DNA from 4 places in the Paenibacillus sp. P2(2022) genome. Region 1 is predicted to be linked to each of the others. Evidence: riboswitches for the same ligand, from Rfam matches in the RefSeq annotation. Region 1 holds a riboswitch; each other region holds the start of a gene.
The links. Region 1 has a riboswitch for cyclic di-AMP ahead of MMB75_RS17565 (TrkH family potassium uptake protein). Riboswitches for the same ligand answer to the same signal wherever they lie in the genome.
Positions count from the first base shown of each region.

Region 2: another riboswitch for cyclic di-AMP. It lies ahead of MMB75_RS25150 (C40 family peptidase); the one in region 1 lies ahead of MMB75_RS17565 (TrkH family potassium uptake protein).
Region 3: another riboswitch for cyclic di-AMP. It lies ahead of MMB75_RS23095 (3D domain-containing protein); the one in region 1 lies ahead of MMB75_RS17565 (TrkH family potassium uptake protein).
Region 4: another riboswitch for cyclic di-AMP. It lies ahead of MMB75_RS07695 (hypothetical protein); the one in region 1 lies ahead of MMB75_RS17565 (TrkH family potassium uptake protein).

Region 1 is NZ_JAKWFI010000005.1:129,910-137,263, forward strand. Features, by position in the region: gene MMB75_RS17560 (CPBP family intramembrane glutamic endopeptidase) at 1-1,189, opposite strand, end outside; cyclic di-AMP (ydaO/yuaA leader) riboswitch at 1,451-1,603, shown strand; gene MMB75_RS17565 (TrkH family potassium uptake protein) at 2,004-3,344, shown strand; gene MMB75_RS17570 (potassium channel family protein) at 3,363-4,040, shown strand; gene MMB75_RS17575 (LysR family transcriptional regulator) at 4,046-4,951, opposite strand; gene MMB75_RS17580 (succinate dehydrogenase cytochrome b558 subunit) at 5,178-5,852, shown strand; gene sdhA (succinate dehydrogenase flavoprotein subunit) at 5,946-7,354, shown strand, end outside.
Region 2 is NZ_JAKWFI010000017.1:15,896-23,249, reverse strand. Features, by position in the region: gene MMB75_RS25180 (pentapeptide repeat-containing protein) at 1-43, shown strand, start outside; gene MMB75_RS25175 (YunG family protein) at 411-761, opposite strand; gene MMB75_RS25170 (PTS sugar transporter subunit IIA) at 927-1,433, opposite strand; gene MMB75_RS25165 (YwhD family protein) at 1,782-2,288, opposite strand; gene MMB75_RS25160 (M1 family metallopeptidase) at 2,413-4,425, shown strand; gene MMB75_RS25155 (hypothetical protein) at 4,437-5,264, shown strand; cyclic di-AMP (ydaO/yuaA leader) riboswitch at 5,541-5,678, shown strand; gene MMB75_RS25150 (C40 family peptidase) at 5,684-6,184, shown strand; gene MMB75_RS25145 (GNAT family N-acetyltransferase) at 6,487-6,993, shown strand; gene MMB75_RS25140 (4a-hydroxytetrahydrobiopterin dehydratase) at 7,072-7,354, opposite strand, start outside.
Region 3 is NZ_JAKWFI010000011.1:11,438-18,791, forward strand. Features, by position in the region: gene MMB75_RS23085 (HD domain-containing protein) at 1-639, shown strand, start outside; gene MMB75_RS23090 (TatD family hydrolase) at 682-1,452, shown strand; cyclic di-AMP (ydaO/yuaA leader) riboswitch at 1,653-1,932, shown strand; gene MMB75_RS23095 (3D domain-containing protein) at 2,204-3,352, shown strand; gene rnmV (ribonuclease M5) at 3,500-4,045, shown strand; gene rsmA (16S rRNA (adenine(1518)-N(6)/adenine(1519)-N(6))-dimethyltransferase RsmA) at 4,053-4,937, shown strand; gene yabG (sporulation peptidase YabG) at 4,993-5,889, shown strand; gene veg (biofilm formation stimulator Veg) at 6,088-6,369, shown strand; gene MMB75_RS23120 (small, acid-soluble spore protein, alpha/beta type) at 6,535-6,714, shown strand; gene ispE (4-(cytidine 5'-diphospho)-2-C-methyl-D-erythritol kinase) at 6,859-7,354, shown strand, end outside.
Region 4 is NZ_JAKWFI010000002.1:112,094-119,447, forward strand. Features, by position in the region: tRNA gene MMB75_RS07645 (tRNA-Glu) at 1-21, shown strand, start outside; tRNA gene MMB75_RS07650 (tRNA-Lys) at 108-183, shown strand; tRNA gene MMB75_RS07655 (tRNA-Leu) at 199-281, shown strand; gene MMB75_RS07660 (MarR family winged helix-turn-helix transcriptional regulator) at 447-902, shown strand; gene MMB75_RS07665 (helix-turn-helix domain-containing protein) at 1,089-1,463, shown strand; gene MMB75_RS07670 (helix-turn-helix domain-containing protein) at 1,550-1,933, shown strand; gene MMB75_RS07675 (Rha family transcriptional regulator) at 2,050-2,271, opposite strand; gene MMB75_RS07680 (urease accessory protein UreF) at 2,562-3,299, opposite strand; tRNA gene MMB75_RS07685 (tRNA-Leu) at 3,563-3,645, shown strand; gene MMB75_RS07690 (glutathione peroxidase) at 3,795-4,280, opposite strand; cyclic di-AMP (ydaO/yuaA leader) riboswitch at 4,744-4,915, shown strand; gene MMB75_RS07695 (hypothetical protein) at 5,029-5,424, shown strand; gene MMB75_RS26215 (potassium-transporting ATPase subunit F) at 5,608-5,685, shown strand; gene kdpA (potassium-transporting ATPase subunit KdpA) at 5,831-7,354, shown strand, end outside.

The DNA.
Region 1 (7,354 bases):
CAAAGAACAAAATGGATTGTACGCCGAGTAAAATGAAGGCCCACAAGTAACCGACATACATACTGCGAAGCACATACAGCCCGTAGCCCGGCTCTTTGGCCCGTGGCCATGCATTGAGTCCAACCTGACGCATAAGGCCGTCACCACCAACCAAGGAGAAGTAGAGGGCTACAGCCATGAAGAAGGTAACACCGACCTGGAATACCATAAGAAATATAAGCATGCCCTTACTGCCTGCTTCAGCTTGTAATAAAGGCAGCATGTTCATGGTCCCAGCTATACTAGCAATAAAATAAACAATGGACAGAACAATACCGCGTACAAATGAAGTATGTCGTCGGGTGAGTGACGCATACACAATGGCAAGTACACCCAGGACAAAGCTAAATAGGGCATAACCCGCATAAGTCATCCAATTCGCCCAGTATGTTTGATTTTTAACATAGTCGGTATAAGACGAAGGGGCTGAAAAGCTTTGGGTAAATGAGCGAACATCCCCATCTTCAAAGGTAAAAGCCAGCGTAAGGACCGAGGCGCCGATTTTCTTTTCGTCCACGGTATATTTTAATCCACCTTCCCCCTCAGTGGTCGCAAGCTTCAATTCCGATGGCTTAAAGCCAAAGCGTTTGATCCATTTTGCTGCAGCCTGTTCCTTGGCTTCAAGCGTCATGTCGCCCTCAGCTATACGTACAAGCTTGCTTCGTGCTTGTTCATCTGTAGAAACATCAGCCTGTGTGTAATTGGTGCTGGAGGTGATCCGTTTAAAGCTAACGACCTTCCCGGTGGATAAATCCACATGAATTTGCAGCTTGCCCTTCGCTGAGGAGTCAGGCAAATCAACCCGAAAGGTTTCATAAGGATAATTTTTTTTCCATGTACGATCGTACGCTTGAAGCAGTTTTTCTCTGGATAAATAACCGTACAAATCTGTTTCAGCCTGATAGGTCACGACAGGCTTCTCTGGCTGTGATTCCGTATAGCCCAGCTCGGAACGGGCAAAGTCCAAGGCGTGTACGATCGCTTCTTGTTTGCTGATGACCTTTGCATTCATCAATGATTCCGGACTTGGATTGCTAAGCGAGGGAATAAGCAATTGAAAGATAAAAAAGCAAATCAGGCCAACCCCGCCCAGCAAGCCTAATTTTTTGAAGTTGGCCGTGAGCACGACCGGTTTCCCGATAGGATTCATGAGTTTCCTCCTTAATCTGTAAATAAGAACATCCATTAAAGATATCATACTGCACAGGTTCCCGCCAACAGACCAGCGATATTCATGAAAACAGAGTGAAAGCACTTTAAAGTTTTAATAAAATTAGATAAGCTGTGATTAAGCGATGCCCAATCGCAAATTAAAGCCAATTTCACGTTTTTTCGGCGAAATCGGTTTTGTGATCTGGATAGAGAAGGATTATAATCTTGAGGCAATGCCTATGAAATATATGGGTAATGACATACATTTAAGCCGAATTTCTGTGAGAAAACGGGGGAACCATGTTACTGGGGTGAATTTTACAGCCGATCCTGATGGATCGGAAGTGTAAATAGGGCATACTGTGCTGCCCGAATCCGTCAGCTAACCTCGTAGGCTGTGGGCAGGAACCAAGTCAGGCACTCGGTTTTCCGGTGTCTTTTTTTGTGTGTATAAGTGTGAATAAAAGTTTGCTGAGTTAAGGACGCTGCGCGTTCCATTTGATCTTCCAATCGCTGTTGCCACTGAATTTTTTTTGATTTTCTAGACCTTGATACGGGTAAAATTCAGAGTCAAAGGCGAGCGCTATCGCTTCTCCAGATTCAAATGGACCGCTTCGCTGCTGCCCGCCTTAAAGTCATCAAACGTTCCATGAGGTAGTTACGTATAAAGTGTAGTGAGTATTGAAAGGCAAAAGTATCCCGCTTTGCGGATACTTTTCTGATTTATAAAAGAAACTGAAAAGAATTGGTGATTTTATGAGCTGAGCGATCTCCATGCTCATAGTTCACCAAGGAGGAGAAGTGATGAATAAATGAATCCCAATGCAAGCTGGCTTCGGCTTTCTCCACCGCAAATATTCGTTGCAGGCTTTGCCATTATCATTCTAATAGGTAGTTTATTGTTAATGCTGCCCATTTCTAATACAACAGGAAAACCACTTGCGTTTATAGACGCTTTGTTTACTGCCGCTTCCGCGACCTGTGTAACTGGGCTTGTCGTTAAGGATACAGGGCTCTTTTTTACAACCTTTGGTCAAATTGTCATCGTTGCGCTGATTCAGATTGGCGGACTTGGCTTTATGACTATGGCTACCTTGATCGCGCTGGTGTTCAAGCGTCGGATTTCCTTGCGGGAGCGCCTTATTTTGCAAGAAGCGATGAATCAGACCTCTGTCGAAGGAATTGTCGGATTGATCCGCAAGGTGCTATGGTACTCGCTGATGATTGAGGGCGTATGTGCAGCTATTTTTTCGATTCGCTGGTCATTTGATATGCCTGTCGGCAGGGCGATTTATTTTGGAATCTGGCATGCCATTTCCATGTTTAATAACGCTGGTTTTGATTTGTTCGGTGAATTTCGTAGCCTGACAGGTTATGTATATGATCCGATTGTTAATTTTACAGCCATGTTTCTCATTATTTCGGGTGGTATTGGTTTTGTAGTGATGTCTGACCTGGCAGATTATCGCAAGCGTAAGAGACTGTCCTTGCATACCAAGGTGGTACTCAGCATGACAGCTGCTCTGATTGTCGTCGGGACGCTTGTCATTTTTGTATTTGAGTTTACGAATCCGAAGACGCTTGGCTCGCTTGATTGGGGTGGTAAACTGCTGGGTTCTTTATTCCAGTCCGTTACCCCTCGCACCGCAGGTGCCAACACGCTGGACATTGCAGGCTTGCGGCAGGCTACGCAGTTTTTTATCATCATACTCATGTTTATTGGGGCTTCGCCTGGCTCCACTGGAGGCGGGATTAAGACCACTACATTTGCTCTGCTCATTGGAGCGGTGTTTTCGATGCTGCGGGGACGGGAAGACATTGTGCTGTTCCGGTACCGACTTGCGCAGGCACGCATTTATAAGGCTTTGACTATTACCTTGCTGGGGTTGCTGTTCGTGATTGGGGTGACGATGATTCTGTCCGCAACCGAAGATCATCATTTTCTGATGATCTTGTTCGAGACGGTGTCTGCCTTTGGTACGGTAGGACTGTCCATGGGGCTTACACCTGATTTGACAGTTGTAGGCAAGCTGGTGATTACTCTGACGATGTTTGCAGGCAGGCTGGGTCCACTCACGCTAGCTTATGCACTGGGACCGAAAAAGGGTAAGGAATTGTATCGTCATCCAGAAGGTAAAATAATTATAGGGTAAGGGAGTTTTCGAGTAGATATGAAAACGCAGCAGTTTGTAGTCATTGGCTTGGGACGGTTTGGCTCAAGCCTGGCTTTGCAATTGGTGGATATGGGGTGCGAGGTGCTGGGCATTGATCGGAATGAGGATGTTGTGGACAGTATGAGTGAGATTCTGACACATACTGTCGTGGCGGACGCTACAGATGAGGATGCGTTGCGGTCACTCGGCATACGTAATTTCGATTGCGGCATTGTTGCGATTGGTGATGATATTCAGGTAAGCATCCTGACCGCCATTTTGCTGAAGGAGCTGGGTGTGAGAAAAGTCGTAGCCAAAGCCATATCTGTGCTGCATGGGCGTGCGTTAGAGAAGCTTGGGGTGGACCGAGTCATTTATCCGGAACGGGATATGGGTATTCGAGTAGCGCATCAGCTGGTCACGCCTAATCTGCTCGATTATTTGGAGCTGTCCAAGGAATACAGCATTGTAGAACTTAATGTGCCTGCATGTCTGAATGGCAAAACGTTGGCAGAATTAAATGCGCGCACCCGCTTTGGTTGCAGCATCGTGGCGCTTCATACGGCGAATGGTATCTTGATCGCACCGACAGCTATGGATCGGCTGAAAGCAGACGATATTATGGTCATTATCGGCTCCAATGATAATATCGGCCGCTTTGAGGATGAGGTCGTTAATGTCAATGAAGAGGGTTAAATCCTCTATACCATACGGTAGCCTGCAAACGATGCGCGTGTCTCGCTAATCCAGCGTCGTGCTGTTGGGCCGAGATCGGCCGTTTCTGAGTAGATGAGGGAGGTCGTTCGGCGTGTCTCCTTCAAATCAGGCAAGTACAATGCAGTAAGTCCATTATCTCGCAGCAGTTCGCTGCGCAAATAGGATTTGGGCAGCAAAGCGGATGCCTTGCAGGTGGGAAGCAGGCGTACAATCGCCTCGAAGGAGTCGATTTCCATGCGGATATCCGGCATAATGCCGCTACGCTGGAACAAGTCATCCGTCAGACTGCGGTACCAGGTTCCTTTGGAGAAAATAATCATCGGCAATCCTTGCAAGTCCTTCATTGAAGCCGTTCCTGTCTTGACAGTTAACTCATGTCCGATGGGGACGACTAGCTCCAAATGATCGTCAAATAACGGAATGCAACGCAGTCCAGCTTCATGAATGGCAGACCCGACAACGCCGGCGTCTGCTTTTTTGTCGCGTACAAAGGCAACGATTTCATGCGTCTTGCCGGTGAGCAGCTTTAACTCAGTCTGAGGATGCTTGCTCATGAAAGCTTCGACGAGGGTAGGCAGCGTCGTTTGGAGTGTCGTAAGACTTGCGCCCAGTGTAAGCATGCTCTGGGCTTCATTTTTGTGCTGGGACAGCTTTTGTAAGAAGCGAAGCTGACGTTGCCGTTGCTCCAGCGCGAAAGTATATACAAATCGGCCAGTCGATGTAATTTCGAGCCGTTTGCCCCGACGATCAAAGAGATGGACACCCAGCTCTTCCTCCAGCTTGGCAATTTTGCGGGACAGGGCGGGTTGGGACAAATTCAGCAGTTTGGAGGCTTTATTCAGGCTGGACTGCTCGACAATGACGGCAAAAGCGTTCAAATCCTCAAACAAATCTTCCACTTCCTCTCTATATGCAAAAAAGACATAATAATTAATACGTATATTGCAATTCCATTATAAGCCGAAAAGGAGTAACATGAAAGCGACACAAGATGTTCACACTTTTGTTTTTCCTTATAAGGGACACCTTGTTGAACATTCCCTGTCGGGAACTGTCATTTTATATGTTATATTACTATTGAAAACGCTATTATTGGGAGAAGGGAGCATGACCTAGATGAGAGGATTTTATTCCAGAAAGCTGCATTCGCTTCTTGGCGTCATTCCATTGGCTCTATTTTTTGTTGAGCATTTGGTGACGAACTTCACAGCGGTGGAGGGCGGCAAGGAAGGTTTTAATCGCAGCGTGGCCTTCCTGAATGGTTTGCCGCTGGTTATTGTGTTAGAAACGTTATTCATCTACTTGCCATTACTGTTCCACGGAATCTATGGCTTGTATATCGCTTATCAGGCTGACCCGAATGTCAAAAGGTTTGGCTATTCGCGTAACTGGCGCTTTTTGTTCCAGCGTATTTCCGGCGTCATTACGTTTGTATTTATTATCTGGCACGTATACGACACACGCTTTCAGGTGGCCCTGGGTAATGTAACTCATGAGGAGCTAGGCGGCGTAATGCATGGTATAGTGACGAACCCGGTCTATTTTATTTTGTATTTAATCAGTGTCGTTTCGGCATCATTTCACTTTGCTAATGGACTGTGGGCATTTATGGTCAGTTGGGGGATTACCGTGGGACCACGTGCCCAAAAAGTATCTTCCTATATCTGTATGACCCTGTTCGTGGTGGTGTCGATCGGCTTCGTTGCTTCCCTGCTTGCATTTCGCAGCGCGGAATTCCAGGAAACGGCAACAGCCTTGGTGCAATGCAGCGCCTTTAAACAGCTACTGTAAACGAGTTATTTAAATGATACATCGTGTTGAGATTCTATTCTGATTTGTAAAAGGGGATTTAGTACAAATCCTGAAAAGAAGGAGTGAGCAGAAATGGCAGCATCCAACATTATTGTCGTGGGCGGCGGTCTGGCTGGTCTAATGGCTACGATCAAGGCGGCAGAAGCGGGAGTCCACGTTCATCTATTTTCTTTGGTTCCGGTCAAAAGATCCCACTCCGTTTGTGCGCAGGGCGGCATTAACGGTGCGGTAAATACCAAAGGTGAGGGAGACTCACCCTGGATTCACTTTGATGATTCAGTCTATGGCGGTGACTTTCTGGCCAACCAGCCGCCGGTAAAAGCGATGTGCGAAGCGGCTCCGGGAATTATCCATCTCATGGACCGCATGGGTGTTATGTTCAATCGGACACCAGAAGGACTGCTAGATTTCCGCCGCTTTGGCGGTACCCAGCATCATCGGACAGCCTTCGCTGGCGCGACGACAGGACAGCAACTCCTGTATGCTCTCGATGAGCAGGTACGGCGCTGGGAATCTGCTGGTTTGGTGACCAAGTACGAGAACTGGGAGTTTTTACAGGCTGTACTGGATGATGAAGGCATCTGCCGAGGGATTTGCGGGCAAGATTTGCGTACGATGGAAGTGAAGACTTTTGCAGCGGACGCCGTTATTTTGGCATCCGGTGGTCCCGGAATTATTTTCGGTAAAACCACAAATTCCGTTATTAATACCGGTACAGCTGCCGGTGCAGTGTATCAGCAAGGCGTTCGCTACGCGAACGGTGAATTTATACAGATTCATCCAACGGCTATACCCGGTGACGATAAGCTGCGTCTCATGTCCGAGTCGGCACGGGGAGAGGGCGGTCGCATTTGGACATATAAAGACGGGAAGCCATGGTATTTCCTTGAAGAAAAATATCCGGCTTATGGAAATCTGGTCCCTCGCGACATTGCGACACGTGAAATATTCAGCGTATGTGTTGATGATGGACTGGGTATTAATGGCGAGAACATGGTCTATCTGGATTTGTCCCACAAGGACCCAAAAGAGCTGGATGTAAAGCTGGGCGGCATTATTGAAATTTATGAAAAATTCGTCGGCGACGATCCGCGTAAAATCCCAATGAAAATATTCCCGGCTGTTCATTATTCAATGGGCGGCATGTGGGTCGATTATAATCAGATGACAAATATACCGGGTCTGTTCGCAGCTGGTGAATGTGAATTCCAGTATCACGGAGCGAACCGCTTGGGTGCAAACTCGTTGCTGTCGGCCATTTATGGTGGAATGGTGGCTGGACCAAAGGCTGTGGAATATATCAAGGGCTTGAAAAAGTCTGCCCAGGATGTAGCTTCTTCGGTATTTGATGCGGCAGTCCATCAGCAGACTGAGAAATACGAGCATATTTTGCACATGGATGGAAAAGAAAATGCCTATGTTCTTCATAAAGAGCTGGGTGAGTGGATGACGAACAATATGACCGTGGTTCGTTATAATGA
Region 2 (7,354 bases), on a different contig from region 1:
GCTGCCCTCGTCTCTAAGCGTTCCCAGCCATTGGCTGCATTAGTTTTATTCGTAAGCAACAATACTTACCTAAACGAAAAAGAAGTAGACCGCCCTCGACAAGGTACCGATCTACTTCTGATATTTTAATGTTCACCCCGTAACTTCACTCGTCCGGTGCATATGGCTCTGTGGTGCTTTCCTGATAAAACAGACTTGTTCCTTACATCCATAACGAATAGTAGATCCAGTATCCTCATAATAGCCCATATCTTCGAAATTCGCTGGCTTTGTGGCTTCAATAAGATTTAGCAAATCCTGCGCGACTTCTGCTATAGAGTCTTTCTCAGTATCTCCCCCTATAGCTGGACCACCCGGCCCCTCGTATGCAGTTAATATCCAGCTTTGCCCAGTCGAATTTGTTGCTTTAATTATGTACCCATATACGATTCCCCTAGTCTCCGGCTTAAAGCTGCATACTGCTCTGCGTTGGTGTCTGAAAATGCTTCTTCCCGGTTGGATTGTACATGCTGATACTGTGGAAGGCTTGAAAATTGTGACTCCGTAAAATCTATAATATCCTCACCGATTCGGTTGTAATAATGCCAGCCGCTGTCCAGCCATGTCTTCAAAATATCACCACCAAGCCTGTCCTGAACGACAAGCGCTGTGACACCACATTGTCCGGCGGCAGGATTCTTGGCTGTCCATTTAGAGCTAGACTCCAAAGACCAAGCCTGAAACAACGCCTTTTCTAATTTTAAAATACGGTTTGCATTCAATATACATTTCCCCTTTCACAACCATTCTACATTATCCTAAACTGGACTTACTTATTAAAAGAAAAGACCAACCAAGATCTCCTGGTTAGTCTTCTTCTACATATTTTACCTTTACATTCAAAGAATTTTTTCTATGAGCATGATAGTAGAAAACAAAAATGCTAACTATGCTTTCAAGTGAACTCTTAATACAGGTACATCTGGAGAAGCAGATGGATTATCCAGTATTTCGACATGGCTGATCATATCTTGCCCGTCTGGAACGATTACTGGAGTAATTACAGGTAATCCACCCTGTTGAATTGCATCTAGATCAAATTCCATCAATAATTGCCCTGCTTTAATGCTATCTCCTACTTGAACTTTAGGATTAAATCCCTGTCCTTTGAGGGAAACGGTATTAATGCCGACATGTATCAAAACTTGTACGCCAGATTCATGTTCAATAATGAGAGCGTGTTTGCTTTTCTCCATAACATGAGCAACTTTTCCCGCGAAAGGAGCGGTGACCCTACCCTCAGACGGATGAATAGCGATGCCATCCCCCATAGCTTTTGTCGAGAATGCAGGATCTGGAACCTCTTCCAGAGAAACCACTTTTCCTTTAACCGGCGCTACCATGTCGAATTGTTCAATACGGGGAGCCGCCTTCTTTTTCAACCATTTAAACATAACGATGCCACCTTATTTAGAGATTACATTCATAAACAGCGATAGGAAAAAACTTCATCTTTTTAGGAACCGGTTCCACGAATTAAATAAAAACCGGATTGAAACCGATTTCTATTTGAATTATAGTGAATGCCTTTCCATGATGTCAAGGCGATGATGTTCATAACTTACATGAAAAGGAAGTAGACTACTATTTTATTGTCCGGTACATATTTTATGAGGTCAGAAAACTAACAATTGAAGGCATCATAGAGCTTAAATAGAGATTCCAATTCGGTTCTTCTTACAGGAAAAAGCAGCCTACAGTGGCTGCTTTTCTACAATACTGTTACTTCGTTAACGCTAGGCTTACCCTTCCAGCGCCTGCTTCAATTCCTCAGGCGAAGCGTCCCACCATTCCTGATTATGTGAAATCAGCAGGCTTCTGAGCGCTGCTTTATCTTCGCTGCCGAGATCATCCAGCATGAAACGGCGCTTGAGTGCATAATCCATACGATTAACATGATCGGCAAGAATTTTCCAGCCGCGTTTGGCTTCGTCGTCAATCAGCATCTCGCAGGCCGTCGCGCCACCATACATACGTCCTTCGGGCGTACGGTCCACAGCTACCCATACCAGCCATACCTGGCGTCCGTTCGGTACGTCCTCTTTATTCGTAGAGAACTTGATTCCACGTTCTACTTTACTTTTGGCATGCATGGCACCGACATCAATTTTCGCCTCTCCGCGGTCAATGATGACCGGGGACATGCTGTTCAGGTCGATTGAGCCTGCGCCGAAGCCCTTATGTTTACTCTTGCCACTGACAATATTCAGTGCAATCTGCTTTTTGCCGTCCGGTTGATTTTCACTCATGCGTCACTAGACCTCCAATTTCCGTCTTCACACTCATTCTACACTATAAATATTTTAACTAATAATCTCCCGAAAGCAAACATATACATGCTGTAGATGCTTGTCAACGGGAGGTATCCATTGTATGACCCCAGCACGCACCAAAATCGTTTTATTGTCCACACTAGCCCTCGGACTCCTCGCAGGGACGTTATGGTTTGCCTGGCAACCCCAATCGCAATCCGTCTCTCAGTCCGCAGGCAAACCACTATACGGCTCCGAGTCTGAGTCTGCGCTTGCGCCAAATATGGGCAAGCCTCTAGGGGCCAACATCATGCCCGATCTGCCCAAGAACCCTCCACAGCCCGCTTCGGAAATTCTCAGCAAACGGGTGGTGGAATATCACATTGATGTATCTCTGGAAAAAGGACGGGTTTTGCGAGGCACTGAGACACTGACCTGGAGGCATCCGGGTAAGAAAACTGTGAATGATCTGTATCTTCATCTATACCCGAATGCCTTCTCTTCCATGGAAACCACCTTTATGAAAGAATCCGGCGGAAAGCTGCGCGGAGACACCATGCCTAAGGATGGCTTTGGCTCCATGACGCTGACCGAACTAAAAACAGAAGACGGTTTATCTCTCATGCACCGCACTCAATATGTACAACCAGATGACGGTAACGCAAGCGACCGTTCGCTCATAAAGGTGCGTCTACCCAAGCCGGTACGAGGTGGCGAAGAAATCACACTATATATGAAGTTTGAAGTCAAACTGCCTGGCATTTTTGCTCGTATGGGTGCGACAGATGATTTTGTAATGGCTGGACAGTGGTTTCCAAAGCTCAGCGTCTATGAGACTGCAGGACAACGTGGACGCGCCGAAGAGGGCTGGAACCTCCATCAGTACCATGGCAACTCCGAGTTCTATGCCGACTTTGGAATTTACAGTATACGGATTCGGGTGCCTGAAACACACATCGTAGCAGCGACCGGTTTTCCCACCCGTGGTGCAGTACGACAGAACGGCCAGAAAATATATCAATTTTATGCCGATGATGTACACGATTTTGCCTGGTCTGCTTCACCCAACTTTGTAGCCGTAGAAGAACCCTTCTCTTCTACTGAGGTTCCTGGTGTCAAAATCAAGCTCTATCTGGACCCGTCCCATAAGGAACTCAAAGGACGTTACATGAGCGCAGCCAAGGCTGCCCTTTCGTACTACAGCAAATGGTACGGGCCTTATCCATATTCCACTCTATCCATCGTCGTTCCACCCAAAACAGGCAGTGGAGCCGGCGGCATGGAATATCCGACACTCATCACGGCCGCAGCTGCGGACCAACTGAATCCTGGCTATAATCTGGAACGGACGCTGGTTCATGAAATTGGGCATCAATATTTCTACGGAATGGTAGCCAACAATGAATTTGAGGAGCCTTGGCTGGATGAAGGCTTCACCTCCTATGCAGAGGAACGGCTCATGGAACAAGAATATGGGCTTACCCCCAACTTGCCATTACAATCGGGACAGGTAGCTTCCCCACAGCCGCTAAACCGCGAATCCTGGAAGTACGGATCGGCGGCTGAGTATGCGCAAAATGCCTATTCACGAGGTAAATTAGTACTACGAGGTATTGAGCGTCAGGTGGGTATGAAAAAAATGGACCGGATTATGCGGACCTACGTCCAGACTTATCGATTCAAGCATCCGACCTCACAGGATTTTCAACATGTCGTGGAGAGAGTGACCGGACGATCATGGAGCCACTATTTTGAACAATATGTATATGACGGCCAGATGGCGGATTTTTCAGTCGATCGCATCATGAACCACAAGCTGGAGAATGGATACGAAGCAGTCGTGACGCTCAGCAAAAAAGGAGCAGATTATCCCAAAATCCCTGTTCAATTTACCTTCAAGGATGGCACAACGATATTCAAGGCATGGGATGGTGCGGGCAAAAGTACAACTTTCCGACTCAAAAGCGCTTCCCCCGTGTCCTATGTGACTGTAGATCCTCTATACACTATTGCACTGGAGAACAAGCATATTAATAATAGCCTGAAGGCTGAATTGGATGAAAAACAACAAACCCGTTGGAGTGTAAGTGTAACCAAGCTGTTGGAGACACTGCTTGGAAGTCTGTCATGGTGAGGTGTCTATAGATGCGGACTGTTATAAAAGAAGGCTGGGCGCTGGTACGCATACGCTTTTATATCGTTATCATTTTATTTCTGTATCGTCTGCTGTGGGGAGTATTTCTCTATAGGCTGGTACAGTCTGCCGTTATCCCGCTGCTGCTACGTTATCCTGATCAGAGCCAAAACGAACTGGGAAAGACCTTGTTTTGGATGGAGGGCCAGATCGCCTTGATGGACAGCCGGGAAGTACATATGTACTTGTGGATATTACTAGGGGCGACCGTATTGCGCATACTAATCACTCCCTTCATTAGAGCTGGCATATATCAAAGCCTGCATACCGATGCGTCTGAACCGCAAAGCCTGTCCTTCTTCAAGGGGATGAAACGCCACGGTATGTCATCGCTATTGTATTACATCATCGAGTTGGGTTTGCTGCTGCTTCCCGCCTTTTGGGTGGTACCGAGACTCTATCCTATTGTAGTAGGAACGTTGCAATCTTCCTCTTACCTGCTACATTTGTTGCCCTATGCCATGGGGTGGATAGCTTACGGTTGGGTCATTCGGCAGTGCATCCTGTATATGCAGTTGGGCACTGTCAGTGGTCACACCATACTATCCTCCCTGCTCGCCTTCTTTCGCCAGCTTCTTCCGGCTGTTGGTGTATCCCTGTTGCTCGGTACTTGTGTGTTGCTAGTTTTCGGTCTATTTGGCACCGTGGCGATGATTTGGACGGGTATGTTGGCACTGATTCTCCAGCAATCGTATCATTTTGTTACCAGTCTGGTCAGGCTGTGGCATATCAGTTCACAGTATCGGCTATGGCACATCGATATCTCCAGCAGAGGCTAACCCCTCACAATATCCTCTCTCCTGCATTTTCAGCTGTCGAAAAAACTTTTTTCTTTCCCGTGCAAACGGCACATAACTGAATACTGTTAACAGAATCTGTTCCTAGAGCGTTAGGGACAGATTTTTTTTGTAACTTTTTGCGATGAAACATTTGCCAAAGCCTGCTGTCTTTGTTACAATAATCGCAGTGAACTGATAGTAACAACTTTGTAATCTTTATTGTAACCTTTATCTTAAAAACATCGTTGTCGTGAATACTGCTCTCCAAGGTGCACATCTTAAGTTAAGCCTAATTCCTGGCACCTAGGAAGCGGGGGAACCAGTTTGGGTGAATTGATCTCGCAACAGAGTGGTCATAGGGGAACCTTCTACCGAATCCTTAAGCTAACCTCGCAGGCATTGGAAGGGGTATATTTTTTTTGAAGAAGAAGCTAACGATCGCAGCCATGGGTCTCGCCATTGCCTTTACATCTTTTACATTCGGTGGCAGCAGTGCATTTGCAGACTCTAAGATGGACCAGGTCATCCAAGATGCCAAAGGAACGAACTACAGAAGCGGAGGCACTACACTCGAGGGATTCGATTGCTCCGGCTTCACAATGTATGTATTCAACAAACTGGGAATTAAACTGCCGCATCAATCTGGATCACAATTCAAAATGGGTTCTTCTGTATCCCGCGATGAAATGAGACCAGGCGACCTGGTGTTCTTCAACACCACAGGAAGAGGCGTTTCCCATGTAGGTATCTTCGTAGGTGAAGGGAAATTCGCCCACTCCTCGACTTCACGTGGTGTAGTAGTTAGCTCACTGAACGAAAATTATTACGCTAACCGTTATGTCGGTGCAAAAAGAATTATGAGCACAGACGCTTACCATTCTGTAGCTTCAGATATTCCTGATGACGACAACGTAGAATAACTACCGCACAGCAAGCTAACCCTAGCCGCAATTTGATTCTGGCCGGAATCGAATTGCGGTTTTTTATGTCCACTACATCGCAATGATTATCATTACTGACGAACTGACACCTCAAAAGGTTTCAATTTTAGCGAACATCGTCGGTTTTACCGTCACCGCTGGGGGAGCATATGAGCAGTAAATCCTTCTTATTGAATGTATACCCGACTTAGGTACGAAATAAACACGCTTGCCATTCTCCTACAACTTGTCTACAATCTGTGGTTAATGATTGAAGTACCTGCATAAGGAGGAATGGAAAAGTGCCGGCCTCAATATCCAACTACCGGATCGTACCGATGGACGAGCATCAAGCGGCTGAAATCTGTGAGTGGCGCTATGATCCCCCCTACAACATATACGGCTGGCTTCCCTGGGAACAAATGAAGGCACTTGAAGTCGAATTTGGAAGTCCCACGCTTCGCCAAGAGCAATATGTTGCGGTCCTGGACGAAGAGAATGAGCTGACGGGATTTGCTCAATATTTCCCTATGGTCGGTGTGACCCGGCTGGGTCTTGGAATGCATCCCGAAAGATGCGGACATGGCACAGGCTCCGATTTTGTCCGGGCCATTGCCGAGGAAGCCAGACGGCGGCATCCGCAGAATGAAATTGACCTAGAGGTTCTCACTTGGAATCAGCGGGCTATCCGAGCCTACAAGGCAGCTGGATTTGAGCTGACGGATACCTATGAACGCCAGACTCCAGATGGCAGAAAACCGTTCCATTGTATGGTATATCGTCCTGAACAACAGAATCGGGTTCTATAAATAAGAGCGCCTTCACTATACAACCGCGATGTTGTATAGCGAAGGCGCTCTTCATATATACGACAGATCATTACAAACTCAATGACTGCTGCGCATTTTTTCGAAAGCTTCATTATATTGTTGGGCTTCCTTAATATCTACGGCCATAATACCGCCATCGTCCCAGGAGGTCAAACGCAGAGTCACGGTCTTGTAATCAATCGTAATAAATGGATGGTGATTAAATGCCTCAGATATAGCGGCAACTTCATCCACGAAGGCAATTCCTTTCATAAAACTGGAAAAATTATATTTCCGAACGATCCAACGTCCTTCCTCCAGTTCCCAGCCCTCCAGCTTCTCCAGATGTGCTTCAATCTCT
Region 3 (7,354 bases), on a different contig from region 1:
GTAGAGGATTATCTAATGTCACGCTATCAGATGTACTGGCAAATTTATTTCCATCCTGTAACACGCAGCTCGGAAATCCTGTTACGTAAAATTTTCAAGAGAGCAAAGGAATTGTTCAAAAACGGATATGAGTTTGGTTTTCTGCTTGATCCGCTGCCCGATCTGTTAAAAGGAGAACTAACAGTGGAGCAGTATTTGATGCTCGATGAGTCTTTGATTCAGACGGTATTTAGCCAATGGAAACGGGAAAAGGACGAAATTTTAAGTGATTTGAGCAGCCGTTTTATGGATCGTAGATTGTATAAATATGTAGAGATTGAAAATATGGATACAGATACCGTTGACCATATTCGAGAGGCTTTGAAAGAGGCTGGATTGCATCCTGAATATGATCTTGAAATTGATTTTCCAACAGATCTTCCTTATGATGTGTTTCGGCAGGGCGGCTCAACGGACAACCAGATTTTACTGCTTGGACGTCAGGGCGAGGTGCGGGAAATATCCGAAGTTTCAGAAATTGTGCGCTCAATAAGTGGCATTCACCGAGGAAAATATCACATGTATTTTCCCCAAAATAAATTGAACGGGGTAAAAGACAGGCTTCCTGCCGAAATAAGGAATTATTTTGTCAAACAATAGACAAATATATAGAAATGTAAGTAAAAAAAGGAGATGAAAACCTTGGATTTATTCGACACTCATACTCACCTGGATGCCCCACAATTTGACGAAGACCGTGAAGAAGTTATAGCACGTGCTGTCGAATCAGGAGTAACACGGATGATCAATATCGGATTTAATCGTGAGACCATTCCATCCACCATGAAGCTGGCTGAGACGTATGATTTTATTTATGCGGCCGTTGGATGGCATCCGCAGGATGCTATTACAATGCAGGAGGGGGATTTAGAATGGATTGCATCGTTATGCAGTCATAAAAAGGTTGTAGCGATCGGAGAGATCGGTCTGGATTACTATTGGGATACATCACCAAAGGATGTACAGCAGCGGGTGCTTCGAAACCAAATTGGTCTGGCACGTGAGCTCAACATGCCAATTGTTATCCATAACCGGGATGCGCATGAAGATATTGTGAGAATTTTACGTGAGGAAAAGGCGAGCGAGATTGGCGGAGTCATGCACTCCTTTTCTGGGAGCTGGGAGACCGCTAAAATGGTGCTGGATATGGGCTTTCACCTTTCCTTTGGCGGGCCCATAACGTTCAAAAATGCCAAGCAGCCAAAAGAGGTACTGGCCCAGGTTCCGCTGGATCGTCTGCTGATTGAAACGGACGCACCATACTTGACGCCTCATCCGTTTCGCGGGAAGCGAAATGAGTCGGCCCATGTGAGATTGGTGGCAGAGGCAGCCGCCCAAATTAAGGGAATTACGGTGGAGGAATTGGTATCCATTACGACCCAAAATGCTTTGGAACGATTTGACATTCAGTGAAAAAGCGAAGAAATCAATCAAAATAAAGAGATAGACGGAGCTAATTATGATTTTGTTGCAGGAAACTCAAGAATATTACAATTTTTTAACCGAATATTTTAAAAAATGTACTTGAAACCTGCTTTACAACATGCATGGAAACAGGATATCATCTTTTCAGTGAATTGTTGTTGAGTGTAAACATCAACAAATCATTTCATGAACCAGTCTCGCTGAGTCCCTTTTGCAGGGAACGGGGGAACCGATATGGCTTACAGTACGTCCGGCGTATGTGCAAGAGAGAATGTCTCTTCAGCAGCCGGCTCAACCGAAATTCATTTCCCGAATGGGATGAACAGGTAGAGAAGCCGTATTTCGATTTCTTTCTGGGTCTTCGGGGTGAATGTGAAGGCGACCGCCATGAGCGGTTGACCTAAGCTAGGGCGACTCTCTACGTCCGAACCCGACAGCTAACCCCGTAAGCGTAACAAGAGAGAAGCCATCTCGTGCATGAGTTTTCCCGCATATTCACACATGTCGGAAGCCACGAAAGAGCTCTCTAGTCTCTTTCTTTGGCTTTTTTTGTTGTGAATAAAAGAAAATCTGTCATCATACTGTGGTTAAACAGGGGAGGACAGCATGCCGCGAAGACGGGTACATGGTGCAGGACAGTCGCAGTACGGGCTTGTCTTGTAGAAAATCTGTTATAGTCACGTCAACGATCAACTATGTCTTACTCCAGACGGCGGGCTATGTAAGGAGGACGGAGGAAATGGGCATTTTCCGAAAAGAGGAGACCCATGAGTCACGCTCATCCAGCATGTCTTACGTATTACGTTGGAAGCAAGAGAATGTGCGCCAGGCTGCTTTGGTTGCTATTTTTCTAATCGCACTAACGATTATGATTTCAATTCTGATGTACACGCAATCTAAAAAACAAGTCTTTTTTGTCATCGATGGTAAGGCATCTGCGGTAGAAACCCGGGAATCCAAGCTCCAAGATTTGCTCAATGAGCATTCTATTTCACTTCAGCCGCATGATACAATTTCCATGCCGCTAAATGGGGCAGTACAGGATGGGGATCGCGTAGTCATTAAACGTGCCAATCAGGTTAAAGTATCCTCAGGCAATAAGACGAAAAAGCTGTACACAACAGAAAATACAGTAGAGGGTGCCATTCGCACTTCGGGCTATAAATTATCATCAACGGATAAAGTTTACCCTGCGTTGGATGCCTCTGTTTCAGCTAACATGGACATAAAAATCGTCCGTGTGAAGAAACAGCAGGTCGAACAGAAAAAACAAGTGCCTTATCAGGTCATCAAAACGGCAGATCCAAGTCTCTATAAAGGCGATAATCGAGTCATTCAAAGTGGCAAATCGGGTGTGGTAGTCCAGCATGTTCAAAAGGTATACCATGATGGAAAATTGGTATCCAAACAGCTGGTCAACAAGGAAGTCGCACAGAATCGTGTGGATAAGGTAATTGCGGTAGGAACGAAGAAGAAACCGGTCGTTCTAGCTGCTTCCATCGGCCCTAAAGATGCGGTTAAGGCTACAAAGGTTAGTTCGGGCAGTGCTGTCCGTAAAGCAGGTATTAATTTTAATTATAGAAAAGTTTTACAAAATGTCTCCATGACGGCGTATTCCGCACAGGAGCCAGGTATCGGTACACGTACCGCCTCCGGCACGCGTGTCACGGAAGGACGCACCATCGCTGTCGATCCGAGTGTAATCCCAATCGGGTGGTGGGTGTATATTGAAGGGGTGGGCTTCCGCCGTGCGGAGGATACCGGTGGCGCGATTAAAGGCCACAAAATCGATGTGTATTATGAGAGTTTAAGCCGGGCCAACCAATTTGGTCGTAAGCACGGTAAAACCGTATATGTTATCGGACCTGTAAAGCCGGAAATCAACTAAAACAGGTTGTGTATGTTGAGGACAATGCGATAGTATTAACAACATAGTTATGCCATGCTAAGAAGAGGATACCCTCTTCTTATTTTGTTTTCAAAAGCAGGGAAAGATAAATATATGTTGCTGTGTAGCAGTGGAGGGGAAACGAAGATGATCAAGGAAGTGATCGTGGTGGAAGGCCGGGATGATACGGTAGCCATTCGCCGTGCTGTCGAAGCAGATACGATAGAAACTGGCGGTTCAGCCATTAATAAAATGACGCTGCGGAAAATTGCATTGGCGCAGGAACGGCGGGGGGTCATTATTTTAACTGATCCCGATCATGCAGGGGAGCGTATCCGTAAAATCATCGCCTCCAAGGTACCCGGCTGCAAGCAGGCTTTTATACCTGAGGCAGAGGCGACGCGCAAAGGGGATATTGGCGTAGAGAATGCCTCCCCGGAAGCCATCAGACACGCTCTTGCGCGGGTACATACGACAGTGGAAGGTGCCGAACCGCTGATTGAATGGGCGGACCTGATTGACGCTGGACTTATTACCCATCCCAATGCTGCTGCACGCCGTATGGCCTTGGGGAATGTACTGGGTATTGGCTATTGTAACGGAAAGCAGCTACATAAGCGGCTCTCTGTATTTCAGATCAGCCGTGAGGAATTTGCCAGTGCGCTGGCACAAATCGAAAGTGAAGGATTGTGATATCCGTATGACAGGGATTCAAGATATAGCAACACCGCGGCGTACGAAGGAAATTATTCAAAAGCACGGTTTTTCGTTCAAAAAGAGCTTGGGACAAAACTTTTTGATTGATCAAAATATTCTGAGCAAGATCGTAAATGCTGCCGGTTTGGATGATACAAAGGGTGCGCTTGAGATCGGTCCGGGGATTGGAGCTTTGACTGAAAAATTGGCGCAATCGGCTAAGGCAGTTACCGCTGTCGAGATTGATCAGCGGCTGCTGCCCATTCTTGAAGAAGTGCTGGCCCCTTACGATCACGTAAAGGTTCGTCATGGAGACGTATTGAAGCTGGACTTGCGTGAGGTGTTCGCAGTCGATTTTGCAGACGTGAGCAAAGTGAGTGTCGTCGCTAATCTGCCGTATTACGTCACTACACCGATTCTGATGCGTCTACTGGAGGACAAGCTTCCTTTGGAGAATATCGTCGTTATGATTCAAAAGGAGGTGGCTGAGCGCATGGCTGCGTCTCCTGGTACGAAGGATTACGGCAGCTTAAGCATAGCCGTGCAATATTACAGCGAGCCTGAGTTAGTCTGTACGGTGCCGAATACAGTATTTATTCCTCAGCCGAATGTTGATTCGGCAGTTATTCGGCTGCGTGTACGAGAAGTTCCTCCGGTGGAAGTGGTGGACGAGAGGCATTTCTTTGAAGTGGTTCATGCCGCCTTTGCCCAACGTCGTAAAACCATTTCAAATAACCTAAAAAGCCGCTTCTTCACTAAAGAGAACAGGGACACGCTGGAGCCGCTGTTGCAACAAGCTGGTATTGAGCCTTCCCGTCGAGGGGAAACGCTGAGTATCGAGGAATTTGCGCGTCTCAGCGCCGTGCTGTTAGAGGCTGGAATATCCTAAATTGGAACCAAACTGTGCATTCACCCATACGATATAGGAGGGGTGATACAGTGTGATGAGTTTAGGAGACTTGGTCGTTCGGAAATCGTACGGCGGTGATGTCACGTTTCGCGTTGAGGACATCCAGCGGGATAAAGCGATCATTAAGGGGACGGAATTTCGGCTACTGGCTGATTCCCCGGTGAACGATTTGGTCAGAGTGCCGGCAGACCAGGTTAGCGGTAAGACTCAACAGGCCCACATTAAGGCCGGGGAGTCTCTTAATCTTTTGCAACGGGCACGCCAGCAGCAAGCTGCCCGTAGCCAGGCGGCTCTGATTGGAGAGTGGAGTGATCCGGTGGAGTCAACGTATTTTGAAATGCCAGGAAAGGTTCTTCATCTGGATGGAGACCCTGGCTATTTAAGGAAATGTCTCAGTCTATATGAACAGCTCCGTGTTCCCGCAGAGGGACATCACGTTCACGAATCGGCAATGGCGGATACGTTATACCGACTGCTTCCCCGCATTCGTCCTGATATTGTAGTCATCACTGGACATGATGGTGTGCTAAAGCAACCGCAGCCTTATGATTTGTACAGCTTGAAAAGCTACAAGAATTCGCAAAATTTTGTGGCAGCGATTCAGGTAGCGAGACAATATGAGCGTCATCTGGATTCACTGACAATTGTAGCGGGTGCGTGCCAGTCCCATTTTGAGGCGCTGCTACGTGCGGGAGCCAACTTTGCCAGTTCCCCAGGGCGTATCTTGATTCACGCTCTGGACCCCGTTTACGTGGCTGCCAAGGCCGCATTTACTTCGATCCGTGATACGGTCAATATGGGAGACTTGTTTCATCAGACCATCAGTGGCAGCCGCGGAGTGGGTGGAATTGAAACAAGGGGAAGCTACCGCATCGGTTTGCCGAAGCTTGAAAATTTGTCAACGCTTAAAGTAACGCCTTCGGCGATCTGAGATTCAATGTGCCTAATAGGATTTATCTGAACAAAAGCCTCTTTTTAGAGGCTTTTTGTCATTTTTTATGTATATTATTCCTGTTCGCAAAAAATTAAATTGACAACTTATTTTTCGTGTTGTTATAATATTTAGCTTGATTTGACAATCCCTCTAAAATTCGTTATAATGGACAAGGAAAGAGGTGGTCGTTAGGCAATGGCTAAAAATACGCTGTTGGAAATCAAACGCAGTCTCGACGCACATGTAGGGCAAAAGATTTTGCTGCGGGCTAACGGCGGACGCCGTAAGACCGTCGAACGAACTGGTGTCTTGGAAGAAACGTACCCTTCTGTTTTTATCGTCAAGCTGGATCAGGAGCAACAGACGTTTAAACGTGTCTCCTACAGCTATGCTGACATTCTTACCGAGTCGGTGGAGGTCAGTGTATATGATCCCGACTCTCACACAAGTGTAGTCGAATATTTCGAAACACCTTAATTCTTTTTTACGTGATTTATACCAGCTTTGCAGGTTTAACGGCGACCTCGTCATTTTTAATGGCGGGGTCGTTTTGTATTTGCAGAGCAGGATGAAGCATGATATCTCTGCACATACTAAGGCGGGAATGATCTTCCTTATTCCATTGCCGAAGGAGGCGTATGCATGAGCCGAAGAAGACGGAGTGTTATGTCGGAAGAGCTAAAGTACGAACTAGCCAAAGATCTGGGGTTTTACGACACGGTCAAGGAAGAAGGCTGGGGAGGCATTAAAGCCAAGGATGCGGGCAATATGGTCAAGCGGGCCATTCAGCTTGCGGAGCAGGCGGCTTCTCGCAAATCGTAGCTCTCGGTGGTGCTGATGAAAAGCGGGGATATCCGGGGTCATACCGGGGCATCTCCGCTTTTTTGAACCTCATGACTTGACAGGCTGAGTCTGATATAATATGTTAAGCTGTCTTGAGGGAAAAGTTGAAGGTGGGTGAACGCCTTGAAAATATATGAAAAAGCACCGGCGAAAATTAATTTAATGCTTGATGTTCTACGTAAGCGGGATGATGGTTATCACGAGGTCGAAATGATCATGACTATGGTTGATCTATCCGACCGATTGACGATGTCCGAGTTACCGCGTGATACCATTATCATTTCTAGTCAAGCCGGGTACATACCATTGGATGAAAAGAACTTGGCTTTTCAGGCTGCGCGTCTGATCAAAGAACGTTATAACGTGTCTACAGGCGTCCATATCCATCTGGATAAGCATATCCCGGTGGCTGCAGGATTAGCAGGCGGAAGCAGCGATGCTGCTGCAGCATTGCGTGGACTGAACAAGCTGTGGAAACTCGGTATCTCGGATGCGGAATTAAGGGTACTGGGTGCTGAATTGGGTTCAGACGTACCTTTCTGCATTACAGGGGGCACAGCTTTAGCGAGCGGACGCGGAGAACTGCTCAAGCCACTGCCGAATCCGCCACAATGCTGGG
Region 4 (7,354 bases), on a different contig from region 1:
GTTCGAATCCCCTACGGGTCATTGTTGTCTTTACAGACTACATGTTGCATGCTTAAGGGGAATTCCTGAGGTCTGATCTAATGGCGGACAGCTAGGATGAACAGCATGAGCCATTAGCTCAGTTGGTAGAGCACCTGACTTTTAATCAGGGTGTCGAAGGTTCGAGTCCTTCATGGCTCACCATTTATATTTTGTTATGCGGTCGTGGTGGAATGGCAGACACGCTATCTTGAGGGGGTAGTGAGCGTACGCTCGTGGAGGTTCGAGTCCTCTCGACCGCATCAATGGAATAAACGGAAAAGTCTCTCGCGTTAGAGGCTTTTTTTATTTGTGCATGGATGCAATTAAACAATGATTATGATGAAATAATGATTCCATAGTATAATATAACGCCATAATGTTATAGAATAATAAATATATAAACTTATGAAGTGACGGTGAAAAATATGGACACTCAACTGTTAGGAAATATATCAGAAAATATTTTGGGCTTGTTTCCGATTGTGAAGAAGAAATTTTTCACCTACGGTCCGCTTGATTTTCCGTTGCATTTGTCGCCTAATAACTTTCAGGTACTCTTGCTTCTGCGTGAAGTGCGTTCGTCTACGGTATCCGATTTGTCCAAACAACTAAATGTCTCTCGTCCAAACATGACTCCTCTTCTGGATAAGCTGGTGGAGCATGGGTTGGCTGACCGTCAATCGTGCGACTCGGATCGTAGAGTCGTGAACGTAGCCATTACAGAAGAAGGCGACGCTTTTTGTGAACAGGTGTTTCATACCTTCTCTAATAAAATTCAAGAGAGACTGGTGTATCTGCCGGAAGAAGATTTATTGCACTTAAGTGAAACGTTGAACGAATTGAAGCGGATTTTACTTAAAATCGACAACTCTGCTACGTGATTGGCGTAAGCGAACTGACTTAAAGACCGCCCTTTCTTCGGAAAACAGGCGGTTTTTGTTGCATATTGTGGTATAATGAAAACCAACATACATAATTCGGTAATTTTAGCACACGTGATCTTTGAAAAGGGAACAAGGGACATGATATCGTTATTTGGAGAGCCTGCTAGGGAGGAAGGAACTTCTATGCAATCTATTTACCAACGCATTGAGGAGCTCATTAAGGAACGAGGTATGACGAAAAAGGCGTTTTGCCAGCAGTTGGGCATTAGTACAGGGAACTTTGGAGATTGGAAAAGAGGAAAAACGACACCAGGCACGAATAAACTCATAGAAATCGCTTCTTTTTTTGACGCTAGTCTGGATTGGATTATGCTGGGTCGAGACGTGCAGAGTAAGGTGCTGAAGGAGTCGCAGGACCCTTATTTTTTTGGAGCTTCAGGGCAACTGAATTGCCAGGGGGGATCGCTAAGTGAGGCGGAAAGAGATTTTATACTTGAGTATATTGAATTTACCCGCTTTCGTAAAGAGAAAAACCAGCCCAATTCAACTACTGATTAATGTTTGCTGTGGGATTTGATAAGGACATTCTAATGTGACAATTGAAAATTAATTAGAAAAAGCTACAGTGTCGGAGGGGAAACGTTGTGGGAGATCAAACTATTTATCAGCGGATTGAAGCTTTAATTAAGGATCGAGGAATGACCAAGAAGGCATTTTGTGAAAAGCTTAAAATTAGCTCAGGGAATCTCGGTGATTGGAGAAGGGGAAAAACAACGCCAGGTACCGCCCATTTGATTCAGATTTCGGACTTTTTTAATGTATCGCTCGACTGGTTGATGAAAGGGATTAAGCCAGGGGAAGGCGTGCTTCAGGAGCAGAAGGCTGCTTATTTTTTTGGGGTGATGGGGCCACTGAATTGCCAGGCTGAAGATCTTGAGACAGAAGAACAGAACTTTATTTTAGAATACGTTGAATTTGCGAAGTACCGTAAGCAAAAAAGAGAGAAGGACAAAACAAAACTTGAATAATCTATGGCTAAACGCCTGGGTGATAACCCGTAAAACGAACTGAGGGTTCGGTTTACGGGTTTATTTGGTTTCCTGATAATATGGCGACGCATTGGTTGCTGAAATGCTTGTTCGGTTTAGTGTGGTGTCGCCTCCTTATAATCGTTATCGTCGATATTCAGAATTGCAGCAACTTGTTTTCTGTACCTTTGTGCTTTGCGGGTGCCGTGAATCAGATTGGACAAGCGTGAAGGCGGAATATTATGTGTCTCGCAAAATGTTTTCTGATCCAGCCGAAGCTCGACAAGCCTTTGTTTGATGGCCCACCCGAAGGAGGTGACAGGCATTTTGTTGTTCAAGAGAAATCGCCCCTTACGGATTCTTACGGAATAATTGGTGTGATATAATAATCATCAGTAAACATGTTAGAATTAACCATCTAAAACTATGATACACTTTTATACGTGTTTATACAATCTTAAATACGGTATTTCGTTAAAATAATTACTTAATTAAGTGCAAAAAGTGAAAATAATCCGACTATGGTCTGTTATTGGTGTGAATTTGGGATACATGAATAAAAATACTCTGCCGCTTGAGAAAAGGGCAGAGTATTTTTATTGTGACTGCTAGATTGGTAAACGACGCATCAGAGGGATGCTGGAAGGTGTTTAAATAGGACGGAGGAGGAAAAGGGTCTGGATGCATTCAATTGGCTGCTATGGCTCATATAGGGTGGCTGAGTGATATAGGAGCTGGTCCGATGGCTGTGGAAAAGATGGCGCTGATATGAGCTTGGCGTAGGTTTGTTAATCTTCTTCCAGGTGGTAAGCAACTCGCTGGTCATATGATCGATAAGAGGATTTTTTTCCTCATAAGGAGGATTGAGCAGTCTAAAGGCATCTTCGATACAGAAGGATACCGCTGTGGCAAAATAGCCGTGAATGGTCTGTTCTATATCGCTTCCGAGGAGGGAGTTAATCCAAGTGTGGACAGTAGCGAGTGTGCCAATTGCATTGTATTGAGTGAGTGTGTCTTCCAGTTGGTCAAATGCGAGCCAAGGATAAAGAGCCTTGGTGAGCTTGAGCAGTCGCTGGCCAGAAAGTCGCGACTCTTTTACATGCTGCGAGGAAGGATGTTGGGTGTGCAACATTTTATCAATAAGGGCGATCCGCCAACCGTCATTCTGCTGGATGGCTGCATACAGACTTTTAATGGCCATGCCGTCAAGGGTTGTGATTTGAGGATACCAATCGTCTCGCATGTAATGTTTCAGATCCTGAAGACTGTTCAGGTGTCCGGCGCGGAAACGCTCCTCCAATCCGTAGAAACGGGTGAAACCACCAATAGGTAAGGAAGGGTCCAACAATAATGCGTAGTTTAGCAACCGGTTACCTTTATGCAGGACGGTTCGCCTCCTTGAAGTGAATATTTGTGTGATGTTATTTGACTTGAATCTTATTTTTATAATAATAATTCAAATATTTATGTAATATATATTTACACTTTGAACTCAATTATGTCAAATTAAATAATTTTATTGCTTATATATGTTATATAAAGTTACATTAAAAATAATTATAATATTCTTGTTTACAAATTGTTGCTGAGAGAGTATAATAAATCTGTTGCCTCAATACATTATGACATGCGGTCGTGGTGGAATGGCAGACACGCTATCTTGAGGGGGTAGTGGGCGTACGCCCGTGGAGGTTCGAGTCCTCTCGACCGCATTATATGCAATACCCAGTTGAAAAAGCATCCTGACACGTTTTACGTGAAGGGATGCTTTTTTTGTTAAATACTTTTCGTCATATCCTCCCGTCACAGAAGCGGTCGTATGGACAACGGACCGCTCGTTAACTGTAATGCATAAAGATTGTCAGTTTTTCTGCAAAAGCTTCTTAATATCTCCTACAAGCTTGTCTGGAGTGGTTTGCGGCGCATAACGCTTAAATACGTTACCTTCTCGTGTAATTAAGAATTTAGTAAAATTCCATTTGATCGCTTTGGAGCCTAATACGCCTGGAGCAGTGTGGGTCAGGTAGCGAAATAGAGGATGTGCCTGATCACCGTTAACATCTGTCTTGGCGAACATGGGAAAAGTCACTCCGTAATTGAGTTGGCAAAACTCGGAGATCTCCTCGCTGGAACCCGGCTCTTGTTTGGCGAACTGGTTGCTGGGAAATCCCAAAATTTCGAGCCCCTGTTCATGATACTGGTCATATAGCTCTTGTAGCGCCTTGTACTGGGGGGTTAACCCACATTTGCTGGCAGTATTCACGATAAGAAGAACTTTCCCTTCGTATGTGGATAACGGAATTTGTGCCCCTTGTAGGGTCTGTGCATCATATTTATATACGCTCATGATATCCCTCCTAATTCAATATTCTACAATTAAATTGTGAACAATTCAACAAGGGGTTGCAAGTCCAGAAGAGTCTACAGACATTGTGCATTGTAAAATCGTCTTTTGTTCAAAACGGTAAATCGCACTTCAAATGGAGCAAATTGAGGTGTTTCTTCTTATAAAAGAGGGTTCATTCGATAATTATCTAGTACATATAGCGCATTTTCTTTCTTTTTTATAAATAAAGGGCAACCGTACCATACCCTACGCCAATATTGACATGCCTTTCATTTTCAAAAAGAGGTGAAATACAGAGTTTTAGAGAGATACGAGAAGCATAGGTTGGTTGTAAGCGTTATCCTTAATCTTCTATGCTCTAAAGGGTGATTTATAGCCTTGCCGTTGAGCTTTACAGTCTTCCTTGCACGGGTGTATGATTCAAGACGTAATTTCAAATTAACAACAATGAAGCAACAACGAATTGTCTAAAGCGCTGAATTTTGCAGTTGCAAAAGCGGGGGAACCAACGAGTATATACGGCTTTGCAAGCCGTGTGTCTCATGGGGTGAATTTTCCGGCCAAGTGCCGTAAATAGGGCGACTCTCACGTCCGAATCCGACAGCTAACCTCGTAAGCGTACAGGGAGAGGCAACAAACCGCCGTGTGCAGCCATGGTTTATTTTATCATGGAATGTATGAAGCCGGAGGAAGCCTTTTTCCTTCGGCTTCTTTTTGTTGTCTTTTTATACCGGGAGAGGAGCTACTGATGGAAGGTCGGTTAATTATTGTCACTGCACCGAATGAAGCGGGCAGAAGTTTTGTGAAATTGCTTATGTTCAAAAAATTGGCGTTTGCAGTTCTCACAAATAGCACCCAGGAGGAACGACAGCTCAAAAAAATGGGTGTGGAGCACATTGTGCGCATCAATACGATGCAAGCGGGAAAATGGAATTTTCCTAAAAAAGAAATTGGTAGTGTGTATTTGTTTGAAAACAGCTTGAATCTAACTTGCCGTTTCCTGCAAATATGTCGGCCACTAACATCAGAATTGATCTATGTTATTACGCACGGCTGTAATCCACAAGGAATTTATCGGGGATTGGGAGCGGACCATGTGATCTACACATTGAACGGAGAGGTGGGTTTCCTGCTGAACGGATAAGCACTTATAACATAGCTGGTTTATGATTTTATGATGGAATCAAAAGGGCAATCTGAAAAGCGATACGGAGGGTATGAACATGATGGATTTATACATGCTGCTCGTGATGGCTGTGAGTTATGGAGTGATACTGCTGTTTGTACGCTGGTGTGATGCGCAGACCTCAAAAGGAGGGCGAAGAGGATGATCGTTGTGCTAGGACTTACGGCTATTGTGTTGGTGTATTTAATCTACGCACTCCTGAATCCTGAAAAATTCTAGTCAACTATAGGATCGAGCAGGCGGGAACAGCAGATCAAGAATGCAGCATCAGAGATGCAGATTTTCGCAAACGTGTGCACTCAATGGATGGTCTGAATCAGGTCTGTTGTTCCAAATGCAGGAGCATTTTAAGGAGGAATAGAGGATGGAGCTACTGCAAATTGGGATTGTGATCATCATATTGTTGCTCTTGGTAAAGCCGATGGGCACCTATATGTATCACGTATTCTCGAATGAACCGAATCGGACGGATCGGATTTTTGGTGGAACGGAAAAGCTGATTTATAAGGCTGTAGGCTTGAAGAAACAGGACAGCATGCATTGGACCACGTACGCTATGAGTTTCATTGCAACCAATGTGGTGCTTGTGGGGATCAGCTACCTGCTATTGCGCTTGCAGGCTATACTTCCGGGCAATCCGGTTGGGAACAGTAATATGGAAGCATCATTGGCATTTAATACAGTAATCAGCTTTATGACCAATACGAATCTCCAACATTACAGCGGAGAAAGCGGGCTTACGTATCTGACGCAGATGGCGTTCGTCACGATGATGATGTTTACTTCGGCTGCTTCGGGGTTTTCGGTTGCTGCGGCTTTTATGAGGGGATTGACGCGGCGCGGTGAAGGGCTGGGTAATTTTTTTCAAGATTTTATTAAAGCCAACATACGGATTTTCCTGCCGCTTGCCTTTGTACTTACGCTGGTGCTGGTGGGATTAAAAGTACCACAGACGCTACAACCCACGGCGGATATTACGACTTTAAGTGGTACACAGCAGCAGATTGCTATGGGACCCATTGCCTCATTGGAATCCATCAAGCATTTGGGCACGAACGGGGGCGGTTTTGCGGGAGCTAATTCTGCACATCCTTTTGAAAATCCAAATCCTTGGACGAACGTACTGGAAATTTTGGCAATGTGGGTAATGCCGGCTTCGCTGCCGTATACATTTGGATTGTTTGCCCGTAATCGCAAGCAGGGCTGGATTATTTTCAGCTCGATGATGGTCTTGTTCCTTATTTTTCTATCCATAACGTATGTGTCGGAGAAAACAGGTAATCCGTTAATCCAGGCACTGGGTATGGATGCATCTCAGGGAAGCATGGAAGGGAAAGAAGTTCGTTTCGGTATTGGCCAATCGGCATTATTCACTGCGGTCACAACGGCGGCAACGACAGGTTCGGTCAATAATATGCATGATACATTGACCCCGCTAGGTGGTATGGCTGCTTTGGGAGAAATGATGCTAAACGTCATTTTTGGCGGCAAGGGCGTCGGGCTGATGAATATGCTGATGTATGCGATTCTGGGAGTGTTTATATGCGGACTGATGGTCGGAAGAACCCCGGAATTTATGGGTAGGAAAATTGAAGGCAAGGAAATGAAACTGATTGCAATTGCTATTTTGGTACATCCGTTTCTTATTCTTGCTCCCACTGCGCTTGCGTTTATGAGTCATTGGGGATATGATGCGGTCTCTAACCCCGGATATCACGGGTTGACTCAGGTGCTCTATGAATATGCATCATCTGCGGCAAATAACGGCTCGGGATTTGAAGGTCTTTCGGATAACAACGTGTTTTGGAACGTTACAACAGGAGCGGTTATGTTCTTTGGACGATATGTATCCATGATTGCATTGCTGGCTGTGGCGGCTTCGTTGAAT